DNA from 3 places in the Streptomyces sp. SudanB5_2050 genome. Region 2 is predicted to be linked to each of the others. Evidence: riboswitches for the same ligand, from Rfam matches in the RefSeq annotation. Region 2 holds a riboswitch; each other region holds the start of a gene.
The links. A riboswitch is a leader RNA that binds a small molecule or an ion and turns the genes downstream of it on or off. The one in region 2 is predicted to bind cobalamin.

Region 1: it holds a riboswitch for cobalamin, as region 2 does, so the genes downstream of both, ACFZP7_RS08775 (cobalamin biosynthesis protein) here and ACFZP7_RS26225 (energy-coupling factor ABC transporter permease) in region 2, are expected to answer to the same signal.
Region 3: it holds a riboswitch for cobalamin, as region 2 does, so the genes downstream of both, ACFZP7_RS11145 (prenyltransferase/squalene oxidase repeat-containing protein) here and ACFZP7_RS26225 (energy-coupling factor ABC transporter permease) in region 2, are expected to answer to the same signal.

What each region holds. Positions count from the first base shown of each region.
Region 1 covers NZ_OZ186760.1:1,962,458-1,964,708, forward strand. The annotation lists gene ACFZP7_RS08765 (inorganic phosphate transporter) at 1-624, shown strand, start outside; gene ACFZP7_RS08770 (hypothetical protein) at 659-880, shown strand; cobalamin riboswitch at 1,053-1,194, shown strand; gene ACFZP7_RS08775 (cobalamin biosynthesis protein) at 1,299-2,251, shown strand, end outside.
Region 2 covers NZ_OZ186760.1:5,876,241-5,878,491, forward strand. The annotation lists gene cbiQ (cobalt ECF transporter T component CbiQ) at 1-122, opposite strand, end outside; gene ACFZP7_RS26220 (energy-coupling factor ABC transporter substrate-binding protein) at 123-458, opposite strand; gene ACFZP7_RS26225 (energy-coupling factor ABC transporter permease) at 455-1,159, opposite strand; cobalamin riboswitch at 1,189-1,375, opposite strand; gene ACFZP7_RS26230 (potassium channel family protein) at 1,436-1,948, opposite strand; gene ACFZP7_RS26235 (chloride channel protein) at 2,047-2,251, opposite strand, start outside.
Region 3 covers NZ_OZ186760.1:2,488,688-2,490,938, reverse strand. The annotation lists gene ACFZP7_RS11145 (prenyltransferase/squalene oxidase repeat-containing protein) at 1-1,124, opposite strand, end outside; cobalamin riboswitch at 1,232-1,382, opposite strand; gene ACFZP7_RS11140 (TetR family transcriptional regulator) at 1,373-2,077, opposite strand.

The sequences.
Region 1 (2,251 bases), 3.9 Mb from region 2:
GCCGGCGGCGCGCTCGCCCCCGACTCCGACCCGCCCATGTGGGTCATCCTCTCCGCGGGCATCGCCATCGCGCTCGGCACCTACCTCGGCGGCTGGCGCATCATCCGCACCATGGGCAAGGGCCTGACCGACCTCCAGCCGCAGCAGGGCTTCGCCGCCCAGACCAGCGCCGCGACGGTCATCCTGGCCTCCTCGCACCTCGGCTTCTCCCTGTCCACCACGCACTCGGTCTCCGGCGCCGTGATGGGCGCGGGCCTCGGCCGCAAGGGCGGCGTGGTCCGCTGGTCCACGGCCACCCGGATGTTCGTCGCCTGGGGCCTGACCCTGCCGGCCGCGGCCCTGGTCGCCGCGATCGCCGAGTGGGTCTGCGGTCTGGGTGACTGGGGCACCGCCCTGGTCGCGGTCTTCCTGGTCGTCTCCAGCGCCGCCATCTGGAAGATCTCCCGGCGCGAGGTCGTCGACCACACCAACGTCGTCGACGACGAGCCGGAGGCGGCCGGCGTGGTGACCCAGGCGATGGCCGCCGTGACCCCGCCCCCGGCGGGCGTGACCGGGGAGCCGGCGGCCGCCGTCGCGTCCTCGGCGTCCGAGCCCAAGGCCCCCTCGGCCACCACCACCGTCTGAACCCGCGCCCCGGGTACGAAGGAAACGAACCTCCATGAGCATCGACTGGGCAGCTCTCGGCTCCGTCTTCGGAGTCAGCCTCGTGGCCACCGTGGTCCTGGTGGGCCTGTTCACCCTCGGCATCGCCGGCCTCTCCCGCCAGGAGCGGGCCGCCGCCGAGGGCGGCTCCGCCGGCCTCGCGGTCACCGGCGCGTACGCGTGCTTCGCGGCCTGCGCGGCGGCGGTGGCGTACGGCATCTATCTGATCGTCGCCTAGCCGGCGGACCGGCGCGGCGCACGTCGTGGTGCGGGGGCGCCGGACGGACCTCGGGGTCCGTCCGGCGCCCCGCCCTTTTCGCCCACCCCGCACTACTCCCCCGCGCCCGCGCACGCCTTCCGTGTGTGGGCCTTCGCACACTCCCCCCTCGCAGGTCAACGGCAAGTTGACGGGTGTTCGCGGGGCGTGGTGGACTGCCGGAGCCAATGCGGCGGCTGGAGAGGAAGCCCGGTGTGAATCCGGCGCGGTCCCGCCACTGTGACCGGGGAGTGATCCCCGGGAGCCAGGAACTCTCACCGCCGTGCTCTTCGAACCAGGGCGCGGACACCCTGAGTGAGGACCTATCGCCATGCGCGGCTGCCGTTCCAGGCTCACCAGCGACACCCTTCGCCTTCCCCTCCCCACGGCCGGTTGAGCCGTGCGCGCCGAACGCGTCTTCGCGTACGGCGCCGCCGCCGGCCTCCTCGGTGACCTCCTCCTCGGCGACCCGCGCCGCGGACACCCGGTCGCCGCGTTCGGCCGTGCCGCCGGTGCCGTGGAACGGGTGCTGTGGCGCGACCACCGCGGGTGGGGCGCGCTGCACACCGCCGTGTGCGCCGGTGGCGCCGCCGCCCTCGGGCTGGCCGCCTCCCGTGCCGTACGCCGCTCCCCCGCCGCCTCGGTCGCGCTGACCGCCGCCGCCACCTGGTCGGTCGTCGGCGGCACCTCGCTCGCCCGTGAGGCGGGTGCCATCGGCCGTGCCCTGGAGGCCGGTGACGTGGAGGCGGCCCGTGCGCGGCTGCCGCACCTGTGCGGGCGGGACCCGCAGGCGCTGGACGCCGACGGGATCGCCCGGGCCGTCGTGGAGTCCGTCGCCGAGAACACCTCGGACGCGGTGGTGGGCGCCCTGGTGTGGGGCGCCGTGGCCGGAGTTCCGGGGCTGGCCGGCTTCCGGGCCGTGAACACCCTGGACGCGATGGTCGGCCACAGGTCGCCCCGGTACCGCCGCTACGGCTGGGCCTCGGCCCGGCTCGACGACCTCGCGGGCTGGCCGGGCGCCCGGCTGACCGCCCTCCTGGCCGTCGTGGCCGGCGGCGGCCCCCGGGGTGCCGCGCGGGCCTGGCGCGCCGACGCCGGACGGCACCCGAGCCCCAACGCCGGGCCCGTGGAGGCGTCGTTCGCGGGCGCCCTCGGGGTGCGGCTGGGCGGAACGCTCTCCTACGGCGGCCGGGTGGAGCACCGGCCGGTCCTCAACGGGGCGGCGGGACGCGCCGTCCGGGCCGGCCGCGGCGACATCGAGCGGGCCGTCCGGCTCTCCCGGCGCGTGGGCTGGCTGGCGCTGGGCGTGTGCGCGGGCACGCGGATGCTCGCGCGCGGCATCGTCAGGAAGGG
Region 2 (2,251 bases):
GCACCCGGCCAGGGCGGCAGCGAGATCGCCAGCACGGTCAGCCCGAACCCGAGCACGGCCTTGTCCACGGGATGCCGGCGGCGCCAGCGACTGCTGTGCGCCGCCGCGTCGATCGGCAGCACTCAGTCCCCTTCGGGGGTGTCCCGCGCGGCCGCCGCCCGCTCCTCGCCCTGCCGGCGTCCCCGGCGCAGCCCGAAGTAGTACGCCAGCACGCCCGCGCCGATCGCGGCCTGGAGCGCGAACAGCGCCGACTCGACCTCCCCGGAGGGCGGTTCGTACAGCGGCGAGAACCACGGCTCGTAGTCCGGCTCGATCTCGGTGATCGTCCGCTCCGCCTCCGCGTCGGCCCCGGCGAACGGCTCCTCCTTGTGGTCGCCGAGCCCCAGCACCAGTGGCAGCACCGCGAGCGCGGCCACGGCGAGCAGCAGCAGGGCGTTGATCTTCGCGTTGCGGCTCACCGGGCCACCGCCCGCTCCTTGGCCCCGGCGGTCCCGGACTTCGCCGGCAGCACGCCCAGCCGGGTCAGTTCGCCCTTGCTGGACTGCACCAGCAGCCGCATCACGATCACCGTGAGCAGGCCCTCGCTCACCGCGAGCGGGATCTGGGTGACGGCGAAGACCGACCCGAACTTGCCGAGCGCCCCCAGGAACCCGCTGCCCGGGTCGGGGAAGGCCAGCGCCAGCTGCACACTGGTGACGCAGTACGTGGACAGGTCGGCGACGAACGCCCCGCAGAACACGGTGACCATCAGCGGCACGTCGTAGCGGCGCAGCAGCCGGTAGGCGCCGTACCCGGCCCAGGGGCCGACGACCGCCATCGAGAAGACGTTGGCGCCGAGCGTGGTCAGTCCGCCGTGGGCGAGCAACAGCGCCTGGAAGAGCAGGGTGATGGTGCCCAGCACCGCCATGACCGGCGGCCGGAAGAGGATCGCGCCCAGACCGGTGCCGGTGGGATGCGAGCAACTGCCGGTGACGGACGGCAGTTTCAGGGCCGACAGGACGAACGTGAAGGCCCCGGAGGCGCCGAGGAGCAGCGTGCTCTCCGGGTGCTCCCTGACCTCACGGGTGAGTGACCGTACTCCGTGGACGACGAACGGCGCGGACGCGGCACCCCAGGCGATCGCGTGCGCCGGTGGCAGAAAGCCCTCGGCTATGTGCATGACTCGGCAGACCCTCTCCAGCACCTCGTGGATGGACGACGCGCCTTGGCCGGTCTCCTGGCTTACGGGTACCACCGCCCGTGCCCCGCCTTCCCGGATCGCAAGCGATCCAGTGGCTGCCCGCGAGGGCCGGAGCCGGACTTCCCGATTCACAGTGGCGAGGGCCGCACCGGCATCGCACCGGATTTCCCGTTCACCAAGGCGTGACGACGGTAGTGGTCCCGCCCGGCCGGTGACAAGCGGGCCTCCGGGCCGGCCGACGCGCCGAGCGGCCCGTCACCCGGCCCGGTCCCGGCCCCGGTCCCGGTCCGTGCGACGGACCACCATGTCGCGCATCCGCTGGGTCAGCGCGGTCGCGGCGGCGGTCAGGAACACGAAGCTGTAGGCGATCTGCAGGACGGTGATGATCCGCGCCGACTGACCCCGCGGGGTGATGTCGCCGTACCCGACGGTCGCCAGGGTGACGACGGTGAAGTACAGGGCGTCGACGCGGGTGTGCAGACCGGTGAACTCGCCCGGCTGCTTGGCGAGGGCGTAGTAGGTGGCCGAGAAGACGTGCACGGACAGGACGATCAGCAGGGACAGGACCATCCCGGGCCGGGAGTCCGGCCGGTCGACCAGCACGTGCCGGATCTGCCGGAGCAGCAGCACCGCCACCACGGTCAGGATCAGGGCGAACAACAGCCAGCTCAGCACGGGGCGTTGCGGGCCCAGGTGATCGAGGGGGAGGAGGAAATAGGCCACGACCACGCCCGCCGCGGCCCCGGCCCGCACCACCCAGGGCCGCACCGCCGGCCACCCGCCCCGCACCACCCGGGACCGCACCGCGGGCCACCCGCCCCGCACACCCCGGGGCCGCGCCGCGGGCCGCTCGGTCCGCCGCCCCCTCACCGCGCCGTCCCGGCCGGCGCCCCGCCCTCCGTGCCCGCGCCCGGCTCCCCGTCCGCCCGGGGTTCGGTCCGGCGCGCCACCTGGGCGACGATGAACGCCACCACCGACCCGGTGACGATCAACGGCATCTGGTCGTGCGCGTCGCCGCCCACCAGCAGCACCGACAGCACGGCGCTGGCCAGCGGCAGCCCCGTCACCGCG
Region 3 (2,251 bases), 3.4 Mb from region 2:
GCGGTCGCGGAGTCCTCGGCCGACACCCCCTGCGGGGCCGGCCCGGTCGCGTTCAGCGCCGCCACCAGGTCCGTGCCGCCGAAGTCGCGCGGGTCGGTGCCCGTGGCGTGCGCGGCGAGGATCAGCTGGGCGTAGGCGGCCGGGCCGCTCTCCCCGGCCCACTTCGCGGCGTTCTTCTCCAGCCAGGCCAGCGGCTTCGCCGCCTTGTCCTTGCCGCCCTGCGCGGCGAGCGCGACGACCGCGTCGGCGGTGTTGCCGTAGTCGGGCTGCTCGGCGGAGCCGCCGAGGGCGGACGTGAGGTGCCCGTCCTTCGCGAGGGCGCCGGCGAGGTAGGCGGCGCCGTTCGCGGCGGCCTGCTCGCGGGTGGGCTCGTCCGAGGCCGTGCAGGTGGCGTCGGCGGTCTTCTCGCCGGCCTCGGCGACCAGGCCCTTGCCGAGCGCGCCGAGCACGCCCGCCGCGGTCGCGTCCGCGTTGGCGACCGGCTTGCCGTCCTGGTCCGGGTACCCGAAGGCGCCGCCGTCCCCGGCGCAGGGCAGGGCGGCCGCCAGCAGGGCGTCGTACGGGGACTTGCCGCCCTTCTTCACGGTGCCCGGGTCGGTCTCGGTGGCGGCGAGGGCGCCGATGACGACGGAGGTGGAGTTGGCCTCGCTGGGGCTGCCGGGGGTGTAGCCCCAGCCGCCGTCCGCGTTCTGCACGGACTTCAGCCAGCCGAGGGCCTCCTCGACGGCGTCGCCGTGCCCGCCGACGGCCCACAGCGCCTGGACGGCGGCGGCCGTGCTGTTGGTGTCGACCATGGTCTTGGCGTCGCACGCCTTGGCCGGGTCGGCGCGGAAGGGGGCGAAGGCGCCGTTGTCGCACTGCTGGTCGGTGAGCCACTTCACGGCCGACGACGAGGGGATCACGCCCGCCGTGTCCTGCGCGAGCAGCGCGAGGGACTGCCGCCAGACGCCGTCGTACTGGGGATCGGCGGACCCGTACAGGCCGTCGGTGCCGCCGGACTTGCCGGACGGGGCGGACGACGACGTGGACGGCGACGGGTCGGCGGCGACCGCGGGCGCGGCGGCGGCGCCGATCACGGCTATGGCGGCCAGAGCCGCGGCGCTGCTGCGACGGCGGACGTTCATGAGCGGCGGGTGCCTTTCCCTGCGCGGGGTCGGGCAGCACGGGCACTCCCGGGCGGCTCGGCCCCGTATGCCTCGACGGTGCCCGTGCGCCGGCGGGTGCCGGGCACGTGAGCCGGTCACGTCCGCGCGGGGCAGTCCGGCTCACCACCCGGAGCGTCCAGGGGCTCGGCGAGTGGCTCACGGTTGCGGGTCAGCGCCGGAATTGCACCGGCTTCCCCCCGTACGGGTGTGATGACGACGCGGCCACTTTACCCGGAGGCAACCGGCCCGGAACCGTGCGCCCGCTCACGCTCCCCGCCGCCCGCCGCGACGGGCTCCCCGGCCCCCGTCACGTCGATCAGCCGGCACACCGTCTCGATGTCCACCCCCACCTGCGCGATCGACGCGCGGCCGGACAGCCAGGCGATCAGGGTCGAGTGCCAGGTGTGCTCGATGACCCGGACCGCCGACAACTGCGCGGCCGTCGGGTTCTCCGGACCGCCCACGGCGTCCAGGATGATCGCCGTGGTCCGGCGCGAGACCTGGTCGACCTCCGGGGAGACGCTGCGGTCGGCGAAGGTCAGGGCGCGCGCCATCGCCTCGGCCAGTCGCGGCTCGCGTTGCAGCGCGCCGAAGGCCCGCATCAGGGTCCGCGCCACCCGGTCCGCGGCCGTCTCGCCACCCGGCGGGTTCCTGCGCAGCGTCGCGTGCAACTGCTCCAACTGGTCCTGCATGGTGGCCACCAGCAGGTGCACCTTGGACGGGAAGTAGCGGTAGAGCGTGCCGAGGGCGACCTGCGAGGACTCCGCGACCTCCCGCATCTGCACCGCCTCGAAACCGCCCCGGCAGGCGAGCCGGGCGGTCGCGTGCAGGATGCGGCGGCGCCGCTCGCGCTGCCGTTCGGTCAGGGGCGGGGCGGCGGAACGGTGCCCCGGAGGGGGCGCGACCGCTTCCGGATTGTCCACCTCGGTCACCTTCTCCCCGTCGTCCGGCCCGGCAGGGTGTCCGGCACCCGGGCGGGCCGTGGCGTGAATCACCTGATCCACTCGTCACAGCGTCCCTACCTGCCGGTAGATTCGGAGCCTCTGAACGATCAAGTCTGAAACTTGTTCTAGATTAACGTCCCGGCATAGGGTCGCGGGACAGTG